Regions from separate parts of the Neobacillus pocheonensis genome, predicted to be linked through region 2. Evidence: riboswitches for the same ligand, from Rfam matches in the RefSeq annotation. Region 2 holds a riboswitch; each other region holds the start of a gene.
The links. Region 2 has a riboswitch for cyclic di-GMP ahead of ABES02_RS27120 (hypothetical protein). Riboswitches for the same ligand answer to the same signal wherever they lie in the genome.
Positions count from the first base shown of each region.

Region 1: it holds a riboswitch for cyclic di-GMP, as region 2 does, so the genes downstream of both, ABES02_RS10060 (anti-repressor SinI family protein) here and ABES02_RS27120 (hypothetical protein) in region 2, are expected to answer to the same signal.
Region 3: it holds a riboswitch for cyclic di-GMP, as region 2 does, so the genes downstream of both, flgB (flagellar basal body rod protein FlgB) here and ABES02_RS27120 (hypothetical protein) in region 2, are expected to answer to the same signal.

Region 1 covers NZ_JBCNAD010000019.1:87,842-93,751, reverse strand. The annotation lists gene ABES02_RS10080 (DNA topoisomerase III) at 1-1,133, shown strand, start outside; gene hutH (histidine ammonia-lyase) at 1,464-2,981, shown strand; gene ABES02_RS10070 (hypothetical protein) at 3,014-3,223, opposite strand; gene ABES02_RS10065 (DnaJ family domain-containing protein) at 3,356-3,730, shown strand; cyclic di-GMP riboswitch class I at 4,301-4,391, shown strand; gene ABES02_RS10060 (anti-repressor SinI family protein) at 4,422-4,571, shown strand; gene ABES02_RS10055 (helix-turn-helix domain-containing protein) at 4,655-4,984, opposite strand; gene map (type I methionyl aminopeptidase) at 5,260-5,910, shown strand, end outside.
Region 2 covers NZ_JBCNAD010000066.1:4,080-9,989, reverse strand. The annotation lists gene addA (helicase-exonuclease AddAB subunit AddA) at 1-2,393, shown strand, start outside; gene ABES02_RS27150 (spore germination protein) at 2,432-2,650, opposite strand; gene ABES02_RS27145 (spore germination protein GerPE) at 2,706-3,125, opposite strand; gene ABES02_RS27140 (spore gernimation protein GerPD) at 3,128-3,310, opposite strand; gene gerPC (spore germination protein GerPC) at 3,300-3,920, opposite strand; gene ABES02_RS27130 (spore germination protein GerPB) at 3,933-4,172, opposite strand; gene ABES02_RS27125 (spore germination protein) at 4,190-4,411, opposite strand; cyclic di-GMP riboswitch class I at 4,641-4,727, shown strand; gene ABES02_RS27120 (hypothetical protein) at 4,744-5,172, shown strand; gene ABES02_RS27115 (YisL family protein) at 5,301-5,660, shown strand; gene ABES02_RS27110 (DUF2777 domain-containing protein) at 5,698-5,910, opposite strand, start outside.
Region 3 covers NZ_JBCNAD010000001.1:56,992-62,901, reverse strand. The annotation lists gene fliM (flagellar motor switch protein FliM) at 1-739, shown strand, start outside; partial or broken gene fliN (flagellar motor switch protein FliN) at 861-1,103, shown strand; gene fliD (flagellar filament capping protein FliD) at 1,337-2,896, shown strand; gene ABES02_RS00340 (hypothetical protein) at 2,899-3,258, shown strand; gene fliS (flagellar export chaperone FliS) at 3,277-3,654, shown strand; cyclic di-GMP riboswitch class I at 3,765-3,851, shown strand; gene flgB (flagellar basal body rod protein FlgB) at 3,953-4,333, shown strand; gene flgC (flagellar basal body rod protein FlgC) at 4,350-4,784, shown strand; gene fliE (flagellar hook-basal body complex protein FliE) at 4,797-5,096, shown strand; gene fliF (flagellar basal-body MS-ring/collar protein FliF) at 5,109-5,910, shown strand, end outside.

The sequences.
Region 1 (5,910 bases), on a different contig from region 2:
CTAAAGCATTTGTCGATGATAGCAAAGTTTCAGATCACCATGCCATTATTCCAACAGAAAGCTATGTAAACTTCTCAGCCTTCACAGATAAAGAACGGAAAATTTATGACTTAGTTGTAAAACGATTCTTAGCAGTATTATTCCCGGCTTTCGAGTATGAGCAATTAACGCTGCGTGCGAAAATCGGTGATGAGAACTTCGTTGCTAGGGGAAAAACTATTTTATCAATTGGTTGGAAAGAAGTATACGGAAATCGCTTTGAAGATGACGATGCAGCAGATGACCTAAAGGAACAGATTTTACCTCGCATTGAAAAAGGCGACACATTAATCGTGAAACTAATGGCCCAAACATCTGGTCAAACTAATCCACCTGCACGATTTAATGAGGCAACATTACTTTCGGCCATGGAAAACCCTACGAAATATATGGAAACAAAAAATAAACAACTGGCAGAAACGTTAAAATCAACTGGTGGTTTAGGTACTGTTGCTACACGTGCTGATATAATTGAAAAGCTATTCAATTCATTCTTAATCGAAAAGCGCGGCAAAGACATTCATATTACTTCTAAAGGTCGTCAATTGTTAGATTTAGTCCCTGAAGAGCTAAAATCTCCTACTTTGACTGCTGAATGGGAACAAAAGCTTGATCAGATTGCTCATGGCAAGTTGAAAAAAGACGTTTTTATCAGTGAAATGAAAAACTACACAAAAGAAATCGTTGCAGAAATTAAAACAAGTAATAAAAAATACAAGCATGACAATATTTCTACAAAAAATTGTCCGGACTGTGGAAAACCAATGCTTGAAGTGAATGGCAAAAAAGGTAAGATGCTCGTGTGCCAAGATCGGGAATGCGGTCATCGTAAAAATGTATCACGAGTCACAAATGCACGCTGCCCACAATGCCATAAAAAACTAGAGCTTCGCGGTGAAGGCGAAGGACAAATCTTTGCATGTAAATGTGGATACCGTGAAAAACTATCTGCTTTTGAAGCTCGCCGCAAAAAAGAAACCGGCGGCAAGGTGGATAAACGGACTGTACAAAAGTATTTGAAAAATCAACAAAAAGATGAAGAACCATTGAATAATGCATTGGCAGAAGCATTAAAAGGGTTAAAATTGGATTAACACACAAATATTGGGGCTATTCACAAAGATTTAATATCTTTATGAATAGCCCTTTTATCAATTTTTTACCTTTCATTTATTATCGTGCTAAAGTGTTATCGTGCTAAAATTCAGAAAATTTTATTGACAGTAAGGGTTTACATCACATACAATAATTATCAATACAATAGTTTTTTAATCCATTTGAATGGAATGATAACCTATGAGGCATCACAAAAAAATCGTTCAATATTCCGTTATATTCATAAAAGAGGCTGGACTCCTTATCTAATCTGAAAAGGAATCCAGCCTCTTTCTTTATTATACTAAAGTATTAGAGGAGAGAGAAAAATGATTACACTTACTGGTAATAGTTTAACGTTAGAGCAAATGAAGGATGTTTTATTTCGCAAGCAAAAGGTCCGCGCTTCAGAACAAAGTATGGAAGCTGCTGCAAAGAGCAGAGAAGCAGTGGAACGTATTGTAGCAGAATCAAAGGTTGTTTATGGAATTACAACAGGCTTTGGTAAGTTTAGTGATGTATTAATTGACAAAGACCATGTCCAGGATCTACAGCTTAACTTAATTCGTTCACATGCCTGCGGTGTCGGCGAACCATTTCCTGAGGTTGTAGCAAAAGCAATGGTTCTTCTTCGAGCTAATGCACTTTTAAAGGGCTTTTCAGGAATCAGACCACTTGTTATTGAAAAGCTAATTGAATTAGTAAATAAAGATATTATCCCTGTCATTCCACAGCAAGGATCGCTTGGAGCGAGCGGCGATTTAGCGCCATTATCACATCTTGCCTTAGTTTTAATCGGGGAAGGCGAAGTTTTTTACAAGGGAAATCGTATAGATGCCCTTTGTGCACTGCAACAGGAAGAAATCCTTCCAGTTACACTTGAAGCGAAGGAAGGGCTTGCACTTATAAACGGTACTCAAGCAATGACGGCAATGGGAGTTGTCGGCTATTTAGAGGCAGAACAGTTGGCACACGAAAGCGAACTTATTGCTTCCATGACAATTGAGGGATTAAATGGAATTATCGATGCTTTTGCCGAAGAAGTACATGTGGCGAGAGGTTATCAACAACAGATTGATACGGCGGCAAGAATCCGCAAGTATTTAAGTGATAGTTTATTAACGACAATGCAAGGCGAGCTTAGAGTCCAAGATGCTTATTCTCTTCGCTGTATCCCACAAGTCCACGGAGCATCATGGCAGGCTCTTGATTATGTAAAAGAGAAATTAGAAATTGAAATGAATGCTGCTACAGACAATCCGTTAATCTTCGATGATGGGGAAAAGGTCATCTCAGGAGGAAACTTCCACGGCCAGCCGATTGCTTTTGCCATGGACTTTATGAAAATTGCCGTTGCGGAGTTAGCCAATATTTCTGAAAGAAGGATCGAGCGATTAATCAATCCGCAATTAAATGATTTACCGCCATTCTTAAGTCCTGAACCAGGCTTGCAGTCAGGTGCTATGATTATGCAATACGTAGCTGCTTCACTTGTTTCAGAAAATAAAACTCTTGCCCATCCAGCTAGCGTGGATTCAATTCCGTCATCTGCGAATCAAGAAGACCATGTCAGCATGGGAACCATCGCTTCTAGACATGCTTATCAAATCATACAAAACACAAGAAAGGTTCTTGCGATTGAGTTGATTTGTGCGATGCAGGCAGTAGAATTCCGCGGTATCGAAAAAATGGCAACACACACAAAAATGTTTTTTGAAAAAGGTCGTGAACAAGTGCCTGCGATTACTCAGGACCGTGTATTTTCTAAAGATATTGAAAAGGCATCCGAGTGGCTTAAAGATATTGAATTTTCACAGATGGTTAGGAGCTTAAAGGAAACATATTAAAGGTAAAAAAGGCGTGAATTGCTCACGCCTTTTTACTCTGTCTGATTTGGCAGTATGCGGGCTGTATCTCCGCGGTCGCCATCTTCCTCAATTCTATTTTTAAATGCTTCTTGAGTTACAATGAATTCTTCATCGCCAATGGCTTCCTTCCCATGCTTTTCCGCAAGGCTATTCTGAGGAAACTCACCGGGATGGTGTTTTCTTTTGTGGTTAAAATGTTCTCCACGAGCCAAACTTAACACTCCTTTCGTTTATGCATGTAGCATTCCCCAACAGAATAGAAATAATTACTTGTACGAAAAGGCGCAGCTTTTAAATCTAAATTAAAAATTGATATAATTAACTTAGATATATGGTAAAAAGGAGGCGTTAGCATGGATATGTTTCATATTGTCTCGGAAGACCGTATTAAAAAAGCCTATAAAGATGGTGAGTTCGAAAATCTTCCAGGGCTCGGTAAGCCAATGCAGTTAGAGGATTTATCGGGAATTCCTGAGGAGCTGCGGATGGCTTATAAAATGTTGAAAAATGCAGGTTATACACAGGACGAAAGTCATTTACGGCAGGAATTAATGACAATTGAGGATTTAATTAAAAAAACAGATGAAATAAGTGAAAGAGAAAACCTACAAAGAAAATTGAATGAGAAACTAATTCGTTTCAATCAGTTAATGTCCAAACGAGGGGTAAAGACGAATTCCTCTATTTTTAAAAATTATGAGTTAAAGATGCAAAATAAGCTAAAATAAAAAAAGCTGCGCGATGGGAGTTATACAAGTTCACTCTTCGCCAGCTTTTTCTTCTGTTTTTGCAGGTTTGCATATTCGGTCAAGCATAAACCCTGCAAATACCATAAAGGCAATCGGAATTGAGAAGTTTAAGACATGAATAAAGGTCATGGAACTTCACCACCCAAATTTATTGGAATATTAATAATATTAAGCATATTTATATGTTGTTTACATTATATGTTATTTGTCACAATTTAGACAAATGTTTTGCGCATAAAAAAGCGGGATTAATTTCTGTTAGTTTATTAAAAAAGTAAGGCTTATTTGGAAAAGGGTGAAAATTTCGACGTTGATTTCTTCCCTTTTTCTATTATCGAACCTAGAAATGTAAGAATTCTGGAAGTTTTTTGTAGGATTATAGAATTATTTGTAAAAAAAAAATGTTAGAAAATTAGAATAAAATGACAAAATCCAACACCCTGTTATAAATGGACTATATATAATGAACATATCGATAACGATTAAGTATTTAGGCCTAGGTAAGTTGGGTGATGGTTGGATTGCCTGTGATGAGAGTGGTTCATTCGAAACAGAAAAGGGCAAACCTATTGAAAAATAGGGACGCAAAGCCGAGGGTCTAAGGTGAGCATTTGCTTTCTAGGATGGCCGGGCTACCTGGAATACGACATGTATTTTAGGGGTGAAAACGATGGTGATTACAGAAAGAAAAATGGAAGTCATCGATGAGGAATGGTTGGCACTTATTTTTGAAGCAAAAGAGCTAGGATTATCATTAGATGAAGTTCGTGAGTTCCTCAATCAAAATCAGCTAAATGAGTTAATAACCAAGAACATCTGAGTACATATTTAGTATCAAAAAAGCATTCTACAAAAAACGTCATGTTTTGTAGAATGCTTTTTCTTTTAATAAAACTAAAATCCCTATTGGTTATTATTTTGGTTAGTTCGCCACTTATTAAATTCTAGAAACTCACGGAATTGATCTTTTGATACACCGGAATTCATGGCTTCCTGAACGATATTCATCCATTCACTATCTAACTCAGTTTTATCAATTTGTTCATGAATTAAATGTTCGACTGGAAGATTTAATACAGAAGCAATCTTTTCAAGAAACTGAATTGAAGGATTTTTTTGTAGGTTTCTTTCAAGTGAACTTAAATAAGATTTAGCGACACCCGCTTGCTCAGCAAGTTCGGATAGTGACATTTTCTTTTCTAAGCGAAATTTTTTTACGCGGTCACCAATCATTGAGCCTCACACACCTATTATTATTATATATACGTTAATTCTACCAAAAAGAATAGAAAAGTACCATATTACGAACGAACGATTATGACGATATTTTGAACGTTGAGAAAGTTTTCATAGTACTAAAGTAATTTTGAAAAAATAAATGGATAGAGTTAATATTAATAGTGTTGCCAATTTAGTCATAAAGTATAATTTTTACATAAGTATGCTTCATTAATGAACTATATTGCTTTACATACATAAAATTAAACAAAAAGGAAGGGGACCCCAACATGATTGTACTTAAATCACAACGGGAAATTGAAGCTATGAAAAAGGCGGGAGAAATACTGGCTGCCTGTCATAAAGAAATCGCCAAACTCATTAAGCCAGGTATTACAACTTGGGAAATTGATCAATTCGTCGAACAATTTCTAAATAAACATAATGCCACCCCTGAGCAAAAGGGTTATAAAGGATATGAATTTGCAACTTGCGCAAGCATAAATGATGAAATTTGCCATGGGTTTCCTAGGAAAGACGCATTAAAAGAAGGAGATATTGTTACCATTGATATGGTGGTCAATTACAATGGAGCCTTGGCAGACTCGGCGTGGTCCTATGCAGTTGGCCCGGTTTCAAAGGAGACAGACCATTTATTAAACGTAACTAAAGAAGCATTATACAAAGGGATTGAGCAGGCAGTTCCTGGCAATCGGATTGGGGATATAGGACATGCCATTCAAAAATACGTTGAAAGTGAAGGTTTTTCGGTTGTTCGCGACTTTATTGGACATGGTATTGGAACGGTAATCCACGAAAAACCTGATGTTCCTCATTACGGTCTGCCGGGAAAAGGCCCCCGGATTAAGGAAGGAATGGTTTTTACAATTGAACCGATGGTAAACGTCGGCAGGTACCAAACGAAGATGGATAACAATGGC
Region 2 (5,910 bases):
TCCGTCTGGATGGAGACTTATCAGGACTTAGAATAGATTTAGCTCAGAATTTCCGGAGCCGAAAAGAAGTCCTCGATGCCACCAATTATTTATTTAAGCAAATTATGGGTGTGAAAGTCGGGGAAATTGAATATGATGAGGCGGCAGAATTGAAAAACGGTGCTCCTTATCCGGAGGATACACCCTTTCCAGTAGAAGTTATCATTATAGACCAATCAGCAGAAACGACGGAGCCACAGTCAGACAACCTCTCTGAAGCTAATCCTGAAGCTGAAACGGTTGAATTTGATCAGGCTGATCTTGAACAGTCGCAGTTAGAAGCAAGAGTAATAGCCTCAAAAATTAAAGAATTAGTAAGCAGCGGTGCTCCTGTTTATAATACAAAGACAAAATCAGAACGGCCAATCATGTATCGGGATGTTGTCATACTCCTTAGATCCATGACGTGGGCGCCGCAAATTATGGAAGAGTTCAAACAGCAGGGTATTCCTATCTACGCCAATTTATCAACAGGCTATTTTGAAGCGACCGAAGTGGCGATTATGCTATCGCTGCTCCGGGTTATTGATAATCCATACCAGGACATTCCATTAGCATCGGTATTACGTTCGCCAATCGTAGGTTTAAATGAAGAAGAGTTATCAAAGATTCGCATTCATCAGAAAAGAGGGTCCTTTTGGGATGCTGTTACTGCTTTTTGCAGGAGCAAGTCTGTAGAAAGCACTGGCGCTTTTTATGAAAAAGTACGCCGTTTTTACGACTCATTAAAAGATTGGCGGAGTTTAGCACGCCAAGGCTCACTTTCAGAGCTTATTTTGCAGCTTTTCAGGGACACACAGTTTTATGATTTTGTCGGTGGGCTCCCAGGCGGAAAACAAAGACAGGCGAATTTACGAGCCCTTTATGATAGGGCACGGGGTTATGAACAAACCTCCTTTCGTGGATTGTTTCGTTTTCTACGTTTTGTGGAGCGAATGATGGAAAGAGGGGACGACCTTGGGGCAGCTAGAGCGCTTGGTGAGCAGGAGGATGTCGTTCGGATCATGACGATTCATAGCAGTAAAGGGTTAGAATTTCCAGTGGTATTTATGGCTGGAATGGCTAGAAACTTTAATATGACTGATATACGTAAACCCTATATGCTCGATAAGGAATTCGGATTCGCCACCAAGTATGTTAACGCGATGAAACGAATCACCTATCCTTCCCTTCCACAAATTGCATTTAAGCGTAAAAAGAAAATGGAAATGCTTGCAGAAGAAATGCGCGTTTTATATGTGGCCATGACTAGAGCGAAGGAGAAGCTTTATTTGTCGGCCACTTTAAAAGACGCGATTAAAAAGATTAATCAATGGAAAGATGTATCCTCTAATCAGGAATGGCTGTTAAAAGACTATGAGCGGGCAAGCAGCACTAGCTATATTGACTGGATTGGGCCGGCCCTTATCCGCCATCAAGACAGTAAGGTTTTAAGTGCTCCAGGGGAGACGATTCCGCTTGCCCCTGAAGAAATTGCACATCATCCATCCTCATGGAAAATTACAATCATGCGTGCTGAGGAAATTAAAGAACAGGAAGTAACTTTAGACATTGAAGAGGATCAATACATGGAATTGGTTCAAAGTTTGAAAGGTGTTCCAGTAACGTCTAAATTTTCTGCAGAAATTAAATCAAGACTTGACTGGCAATATTCACACCAAAATGCTGCACGCTTTCGCTCTAAGCAATCTGTTTCCGAAATGAAACGCCAGCGGGAAATAGCTGACGAGCAAAGCGGGACCGATCTTGTTCACAGGATTAAAAAGCCGATTTTAAAAAGGCCAAAATTTATGCAGGAAAAATCATTAAGCCCTGCTGAGCGTGGTACTGCCATGCATATGGTGATGCAGCATGTGGATTTGTCTGAGCAAGTTACAATCGAATCCATTCAAAAACAGTTAACCACGATGGTTCACAATGAATTATTAACGGTGGAGCAAGCCGAAATCATTGACTTAGGGTTAATTGTGCAATTTTTTCAAACAGAATTGGGGCAGAAATATTTTCATGCTAAGGCAATCTTCCGAGAAATTCCATTTACCCTTTCATTGGCTGCACAAGATGTTTACCCCAATTGGAAGGACGAGGATGAATCTGTCTTTGTCCAAGGGATTATCGACTGTATCTTAGAGGATGAGAAGGGACTTATCCTTATTGATTATAAATCCGATGGCATAACAGACAGGTATAAGGGCGGCTTTGAACAGGCTAGACCCATACTTGAAGACAGATACAGGCTGCAAATTAACCTTTATACAAAAGCCATTGAGCAAATTTGGAAAAAAGAAGTTTCCGAAAGGTATTTATTTTTCTTTGATGGGGCTCATGTTTTGAACATTGATGAGAAAAAATAAAAAAATGACATAAACCAACACTTTGGTTTATGTCATTTTTAATTATTTCCTGCTATAGGCTGGTCAATTAAATTAGTATCAAGTACGTTGGTACCGTTAAGCCCGTTATTAGTTACAATTAATCCTCCAGTATTAAATGCTCCTGAACCAGCAGCCGTTTTGGAGGCGCTTTTTGGAGATATATAAACGGTATCGCCGAATTGCACTATTCCCCCGCCTACATTAACAATTTGTACTGGACCAATAATTGCTGGCATGGAAAACATCCTTTGCGTTAATTGTATGGTTTCATTCTACTGACAGCCTATGCTTTCATCGTTGTCCCTGTTCTTCCTTCTTGTTCTCGATACCCTCATCAGTCCTAGGAACTGGGAGAAGCTGTCTAATATGCTTAACTCGCGCTTCCATGGAAACATGTTTACTGTTTCCAACATGTAAAAGAGAGGATGAAGAGACACCGATAATGTCAATATTGTTTACTTTGATTAATGGGCATTGATTGTGAGTTAAGAAAGAAATTGGTTCATTTATGAGTGGAAGAGGTATGGGTTCAGAAAAAACGCGATAGGGGGAGAGATTTCCCTCATTTCCATAAAAAATTTCTGCTTCCCTTTGGACAGCTAAAGCTCGGGATAATCCATTCACAATACAGGAATCGCCCAATTGAAAAATGGAGGCGAAAGAAAAAATCTCAACGTTTATTTTGTCAACACAAGAAGTCCTTTCAAACATAATTATCTCCCTTCCGGTGATAACGGAACAAACGGTCCAATGATTAACGATTCCGCTGGGGTATCAAATGTGGACGCAAGCTGGATTGTTTCTGTATCGCCCACGAGGACTAAGGAGGAACTCGCGACCCCGATGATTCGGATATTTCCTACACAAAGCTCTCTGTTATAGACCTCAAAGTTCATTTTGATTCATTCCTTTCACATTGTCCGGCAGATTCTTAAAAAATAAATAGACGCCATTTTGTATTTCCTGTTTTAACGATTCAATAATGAACTCCTCTAAATTTTCATTTTCAGAAGCAGTGTTTCTTGCTTTGTTGGAATTTAGATGGTATTCCACCCTGTTAGGGAGCTGTTTGATAATGTCTTGTTTTATAAACGATAAATAAGATTCATTTGGTTGAACACCTAATTCCCTTTCGGTACTTTCGACCAATAGTGGTAAATCAGTTTCTAGAAATCTATAGATTGCCTCTTCTATTTTCATTGATCGTTGCATTTGGTCTTTTGGAGCAATAGGAGTGGTAAGTGATTGATTTTGTACCGCAAAGTCTTCGATTGCTGACATATCTGATGGATTTAAGCCAATATTTAACGTTCCTTCAAGAGTCTCAACCTTCAATTGATCAAATTTGTATTCAATTTTGTCGACGTGTATGGCCCTCTTTTCGCTTAATTGTTTCATCTCTTCCCTCATTTTTTGGATGACGGACTCCAATGCAGCAATTCTTTGCTCTTGCGCTTGGAGAGTCATCTGGAACCATTGAAGGTATTTGTAAAAATCTTGATACATTCAATCACCTCACTATTTTTCAGTCATCCGTACCGGCGCCTGTAAGGGGACAGCTGGTGCACTCACTGAGGTTGGTGGCAGCTGTCCAACTTTTTTTGCAGTGGGTGCAGGCCCTGTAAAACCACCAGTATTATAAAGATGTGCAACTGGTTTAATTATTCCTGCACTGCCAATTTGGAAGACAGAGGAATTTGTTATACCGCTAATTTTTATAAAATTAATGTGAATGGACTGCTGTATATAATAATTCATTGTAGACCACCCATTCATTAAGCATTGAGTGCAATTCCTTGATCGTATACATCAGAATCAGCCGTGTTAGTCGAACTTACGTTGTTATTAAGATGTAAACTTTCTCCGGTATTAAAAGATCCTGCTCCGGAAAAGGTTTTGGCTGTCGAGAGTGGCATTATCTTATAGACGTCGCCAATATGGAAAACAGAACTGCTTCCAAGCGTTATCACCTGTGCAACTCCAACAATTGCTGGCATATTCAACACCCTTTTTCATGTTTATCTTTTACATTCTATGATTGGGCGCTTTTAATGTGATTCATTCGCCCAAATAAAGTTAAGGGCAGAAAAATGAACAGGTGCAGACAGAAATAGGTCCAATGAACTATTGTTTAAAGATTAAAATGATAAAATAGTAGGATTTTCGATAGGAGTAAAACATCCTATGATAGGATTAAAGAGTTCAGTCAAGGATAAAAGTACTGATTCTCGATAAAGGCAAAACTGGTGAAAATCAGTGACGCAAAGCTAAAGGGGCTTCGGTACCAATGTACTATGCCAGCCAGTTACCGAAAGAGGAGGACGACTGAATGGGACTATTACAGAGCATTCAAGAAAGTGGTAATCAAACAGGCGGGGGAATGAAAAAAGAGATTTCTTCCCGTGAAAATCTATCATTAACACCAAAACTTAAAATGATCACGCCTTTTCATGTGTTTGGGCCTATTTATCCACTCATTTTGGATAAGGATGTTTCCGAAATTTTGGTGAATGGTCCAAACGAAGTGTATTGTGAACAGAAAGGTAAAATACTTTTAACATCAATTCAATTCAATGATAATGAACATTTAATAAGTATTATTAAAAAAATAATCTCTACTTTCGGAAGAAGAATTGACGAAAATTCACCGGTCGTCGATATCAGGCCGTCGGTTGATGCACGTATTATCGCCATCATTCCACCACTAGCATCAAACGGACCGATGATTACCATCACAAAATATCCAAAAAAGATTTAAGCAATGAATTAGTAACAATTCCATAATAAATATGTATTTTTGAATGTCTTTTTTCGTCTTTTTTAGCTTCATATGTTATGATAGTTTCGAATTAAAGGAAACTACATACATTTGAGGAGGCATTTTAATTGATACACGGCCATATTACTGCATGGGTTTTAGCTCTAATATTATTTTTCGTGGCTCTGTCTTTACATAAGAGTGGAAAAGCAAAAGGTGTAAAGATTTTACAAATGATTTTACGTGTCCTATACCTGCTTATTATAGCGTCAGGCGTGGGTCTTCTGTTTATGGTTTACAGAATTGATGTTTGGTACATTTTAAAAGCAATTGTGGGACTATGGATTATTGGCTTATTTGAAATGATTCTTAGCCGGGTTGTTAATAATAGAAATACTTCTGTATTTTGGATTCAATTTGTGGTTGCTTGGCTGCTTGTTTTATATTTAGGTTTTGTGCGATTGCCAATGTCGTTTTTACATCCTTAATAGATAAGAAAAAGGTGTGGATTCCCACACCTTTTTCTTATGAAATCATTTTTTCAATTATTAGACGTTTGCCCGTATTTAAGGTGAATTCAAAGCGGTCATTGACCTTTTCGTAATAGCAAAAATGATGTTGAACATTGCAAATTAGCTCTTGATTGTCGAAAACTATAAAATTTACGCCATCTTTTCGGTGTTCATCTGATAAGAAGGAGAGATGGTTGTAGCAATAAATACAATCGTAAATGGAAAA
Region 3 (5,910 bases), on a different contig from region 2:
AATGATCTATGAAGAATTCATTAAAGAGCTACCACCCTTTACAATTTTAAATATCTTTGAAACCTCGGAAAAAGGCCGGATGATCATGGAACTAAAGTCGAAAATGGCCTTTGCGATTATTGATCGTTTATTAGGAGGCCGGGACCTGGCCGATTCCGCTATTGAGAAAACAACTTTAACGCAAATTGAAAATAAAATTCTTCAAAAACTGTTTGAAGGTTTTGTGGATAACTTGAAAAAATCCTGGAAAGATTTAATGAATGTGAATTTGACTGCGGTTGAGATTGAAACTAATCCACAGTTTTTGCAAGTTGCGATTCCGAATGAAACTGTCATTGTTATTGCGTTCAATATCAAGATTGGCGAAATAGAAGAACTTATGCATATTTGCATTCCTTATATTATTTTAGAGCCATTCCTGCCCAAATTATCATCCTATCAACTATTTTCAAACCGTAATAAAACGAATAGTCCCGAGGAATCCAAATTATTAAAGTCCAAACTGCAGGAGTTGGAGATTCCGCTAAAAGTAGAACTGGGGCGCTCCAGCATTACGATAGAAGAGTTTTTATCCTTGAGCGTCGGAGATATCGTGCAGCTCGACCAGCTTTATGAGGAACCATTAAAGGCGATGGTCGGCAAAGATGTAAAATTTCTTGTTAAACCTGGTGTGAAGAAGACCCGGCTCGCAGCTGAAATAGAAACTGTTTTTGAAAAAGAGGTAAAAAAAGATGAGTAATGATGGAAAAATTACAAGAGATGAACTAGAGGCTTTGTTAGGGGAAAAGGAAGAGGAAACCAAGCCGTTTTTATTTAAGGACTTAGAAGAAAAACCTGAAAAAGAAGAAGCAGACGATTCCATCAACATGAACCTCCTAATGGACATTAATTTGGAAGTGGTCGTGGAGTTGGGCAGAACCAAGAAGAAAATAAACGAGATTTTAGAGCTGTCCCAGGGTTCGATCATCGAATTGGACCGTGTGTCGGGGGAACCTGTTGATTTGTTAATCAACGGAAAAATCGTCGCCAAAGGGGAAGTTGTCGTCGTTGATGAATACTTCGGTATTCGCATTACGGAAATATTGACTAAAACGATAAATTAATCGATCAAGGGCTGATTCCATGTGAATCGGCCTTTTTTATGTGGGCAGAGTGCCCATCCAAGTATTTTTAACTGACCAACGGGCACTGTGAACAGCCCAGGATGCCCGTCCAAGTCATTTTTCCAGTCAATGGTCACTATAAATCCCCATTGTAGTTTTAATTAAACACTATACGTGCACTTCCAAAATGCCGTTAACCGTTTATAGATACTAAGAGTTCGGAGGGTAACAGAATGATTACAAATAATCTTCGGTTTTCCGGGTTGGCTTCCGGAATGGATACGGAATCACTTGTAAAAAAATTAATGGATGCGGAAAAAGTGCAATTAAATAAGGTGCTGCAGAACAAGACCAAGACCCAATGGAAAATCGATGCTTATCGGGATGTGAATACGAAATTCCTGGATCTGCGTTCAGCGATCGAGAATCTAAGGCTGGAGTCGACTTTTACCAAAAGCAAATTGGCCTCTTCTGATAGCAGCAAGGTGGATGTAACCTTGAGCGGCGTACCGAGCCGAAGTGACTACATTATTTCTGACGCCAAAGCCTATCAGCCCGGGGCACCTTCTTCCGTCAAATTTGCTTCCTCCTCTTTAAGCAGCGATACGGTTGAATTGGGTGCAGGACAGGGCTTTAGCTTTACATTGAACGGAGAAACGATTAATCTTACCGACCAAGACTCAATGAAAAGCTCGATTAGTAAAATCAATGCTTTAGCCGATAAAACGGGTGTTACCGCAAGCTTTTCAAGCGGTGACCAGGCGATTGTTTTTACATCCAAGGATGCAGCGACAACTATTAGCATTTCCAACGTTACAAACAGCAATAACCTGCTTAAAATCGCGCCGGGAATTATCAGCGAAACGCAAAACGATTTCCCGGCAGGCAACCTAAGTGGTGCGACCGGAAGCTCGGCAGTGAAACCGACCGATGGGCAGGTCACAATCAACGGGACAACACTTACCCTAAAAAGCAATCAGCTAACTTATGACGGAATTACCTTTACCATCAAGGGCGACATCCCGGCTGGCGGCACTGTAACAATTACGAAAAAGGCTGATGTGGATGCCATTTTTGATGGCATCAAAAGCTTTGTTGATAAATATAACGATACCGTTAAAACCTTGCGCGATACATTAGGGGAAAAGACTTACAAAGATTATTCACCACTGTTGGATGACCAGAAAAAGGATATGAAAGATAAAGAGATTGAATTATGGGAGGAAAAAGCGAAAAGCGGCTTATTGCAAAATGATCGCATCATTTCTTCGGCACTAGACAAGTTGCGGTTAACACTATACTCCAATGTCCGTGATCCAGATCCGGCCAAAATGAACAGTCAATTTGATTCGCTGGCCGAGATTGGCATCACCACAAGCTCCAATTATAAAGATAACGGTAAGCTGGTCCTGGATGAAAAAAAATTAAGAGAAGCGATTGAAAATAATGGGAAGGAAGTTTCCCTCTTATTTTCAAAAAAATACGATACAGGCAAGGCCGACAACAACGAGGCCAATCAGCCTGATGAATTTAACAATAGCGGCATTGGCTGGAGATTGTACGACCAAATCAATGAAACGATGAAGGAAATCACCAAAACGGCGGGTTATTCGAATGACGCTTACCTTACGAAATCACTAAGCCAGCTTGATAATCAAGTCGATTCCTGGGAGAAGCGATTGCAGCGAAAAGAAGATTACTATTGGAAGCAGTTTACGGCGATGGAACAAGCCATCCAAAAATCAAACTCACAAAGCAGCTGGTTAATGCAGCAAATGGGCGGTGGAATGTAATCTTGTATCAACAAAAATTGGCATTACTTAAAACCTATTACCAGCTAACCAGGCAATTACTTAACGAAATCAATGACGAAGCACCTGAACCCATCCAAGCACTAATGAATGAACGCCAAAATTGCATCGAAGAAATAAACCAACTCGATCGAAGCGCCGGGCAGATTCTCATCAACCCGGCATTGAAGGAACTACTGCAGAGCATCTTTCCAATGGAAAAAGCGCTTCAGGATAAACTAAACGCACAAAAGCAAAAGATTCTAGCAAACATTTACTCGTTAAAAAAAGAAAAAAACATCAAACAGCATTACGGGGAGCCGGCTGCTGTTTTCACAGGCTTATTTTATGATAAAAGAAAATAATGGAAAGGTGTGAAGATTATGTCACTTAACACAGCCTACCAGGCATATGAAAATAATCAAGTTTTATATGCAAAGGGGGAAGAGTTGACCCTGCTTTTATTTAAAGGGGCAATAAAATTTATTGAGCAGGCAAAACTAGCAATCGAAAAAAACGATTGGCAACGAGTCCATAACCGGATTATTAAAGCACAGAATATTATCACAGAATTAATGGTGACTCTCAATATGGACATAGAAATTTCACAATCACTCGTCCTACTATATGACTATATGAAACGAAGATTAATTGAAGCGAATGTGAAAAAAGACGCTGTAATTTTGCATGAAATCCAGGAAATGCTGACAGAATTGCTAGGTACTTGGATAGAGGTAATGAAAATGGTAAGGCCTGCTTAATCATAAGTAGGTCTTTTTTTGTTTTTTATCATTGTAATATTTATTAGTACATTGTAATATAATAATATTGGTGAAAATTCGACCAATAATACCAGAAAACGACATTTACAATCCGATAATGGCAAACCTGGGGAAATCCAGGGACGCAAAGCTATAGGGGCTAACATCTATCAAGATTATGCCAGCCAGTTGCCGAAGAGTTATAGTTTAGCTTGCTATGCACTATTCTTCGGAATAGTGCATTTTTTTGCCTTTAAACGGATTAGGAATATTTTCCGATATCTTTAGGAGGTTACTTATGCTTCAAAACATTTCAATCCTTCAAAAAGCTTTAGATGCTTCTGTGTTAAGACACAATACCATTTCAAACAATCTAGCAAATGTTAGTACTCCTAATTACAAGCCACAAAAAGTAGTTTTTGAGGAAATGTTAAAGGGGGAACTTACAAACTCCAATTTTATCGGGAAACGGACAAGTTCCAAGCATATCCCAATTGGGGGTTCACTCACTCAAGCTTATGTTACCGAGCAACCAGTGATGATGCAAAATAGTGGGAATGGAGTTGACGTCGATCAGGAAATGACTGACTTAACCAAAAACTCCATTTGGTACCAAACGTTAACGTATCAGATAGGTGAAGAATTCAATCTATTAAAAACAGCCATAAGGTCAAGGTAGGTGATTAGCCATGTCCATGTTCCAGCCATTAAATATCAGTTCTTCCGCCTTAACAGCGGAACGTCTGAAAATGGATATTATTTCTTCCAATATCGCCAATGCCACCACAACTAGAGGGAAATTGGTGAATGGGGAATGGATCCCTTATCGAAGAAAGATGGTTGAGGTCGAACCAAATGGAACAGCGCCATTTAGTTCCTATTTAAACAATGAAATGAGTGCAAATGGTGTCAAAGTAACTGGGATTGTGGAGGATAAGACCCCGTTTCAGCCCGTTTACGACCCGACCAATCCAGATGCAAATAAAGAAGGGTACGTCATGATGCCAAACGTCGATATCACCAAAGAAATGGTCGATCTTATGAGTGCCTCCAGGGCCTATGAAGCAAATGTAACGGCCTTCAATGTTGGAAAAACCATGTCTTTAAAAGCTTTAGATATTGGTAAATAAGGAGTTTAAAAGATGAAAATTGAACAGTTCATTCCATCCGCATCCTCGTTTTTACAAACAAACCGTAATGTTGATGTTGTTTCACACCCAAAAACTTCCTTCTCTTCAGCTCTAGGGGAAGCATTGCAAAGCGCCAACGAAACGATTGTCAACGCAGAAAAAATGTCCGAAAAAATCGCAACCGGTGAAATAAAAAATATTCATGATGTCACCATTGCAGCACAAAAAGCACAAATTGCACTGCAACTTACCACCCAGGTAAGGGATAAAGTGGTTGAATCCTATCAGGAAATTATGAGAATGCAAGTTTAATGAGGAGATCCTATGAAACAAAAGATCGTAGGCTTTACGGAAAAAATATCGCAGTTTTGGAAAAATACTAGCCCAAAAAGCAAAACCTTATATCTTGGCAGTTTTATCTTCTTTATTGCTATTATCAGTTTTGCCCTATTCTTTTTATTCAGAACGAATTATGTACCCCTTTATAGCAATAGTTTAAGTCAAAAAGAAATCGGCGACATCAAAGCCGCTATGGAAAAACAAGGGTTCACCGATTACAAAATCGCCAGCAATGGCACGCAAATCCTTGTTCCCAAGGAATCGGCGCCGGATCTCATTGTGAATTTGGCTTCTGAAGGTCTTCCTAAAAGCGGTCCCATCAGCTTTTCAGATCAGACGAAGGATTTAAAATTTGGGGTGACCGAGCAGGAATTGGATGTCATTGAGCGGGAAACGATTCAAAAGCAATTGGCAAATTTGATGACAAAGATTAGCGGAGTCAAAAGCGCTGAAGTTATGATTACCATGCCAAAGGAGAGCGTCTTTATCAGACCCGAAAAGGAAGATAAAGCTAGTGCCTCCATTATTGTGGACTTGGAGCCCGGGACGGAGCTTGAACAGGGGCAAATTAAAGCACTCTACTTTTTAGCTTCCAGAAGTATCCCGAATCTGCCAAAAGAAAACATTGTGATAACCGACCAATCAGGGCAGTTATTGACATTGGCGGACGCAGGTGAAACGGACGATGTTGGTTCCTACGATAAACAACGAACGATTAAGCAAAAGGTAGAGGCCGACATTCAGCGCAGCATTCAACAGATGCTGGGGACGATGCTTGGACAGGACA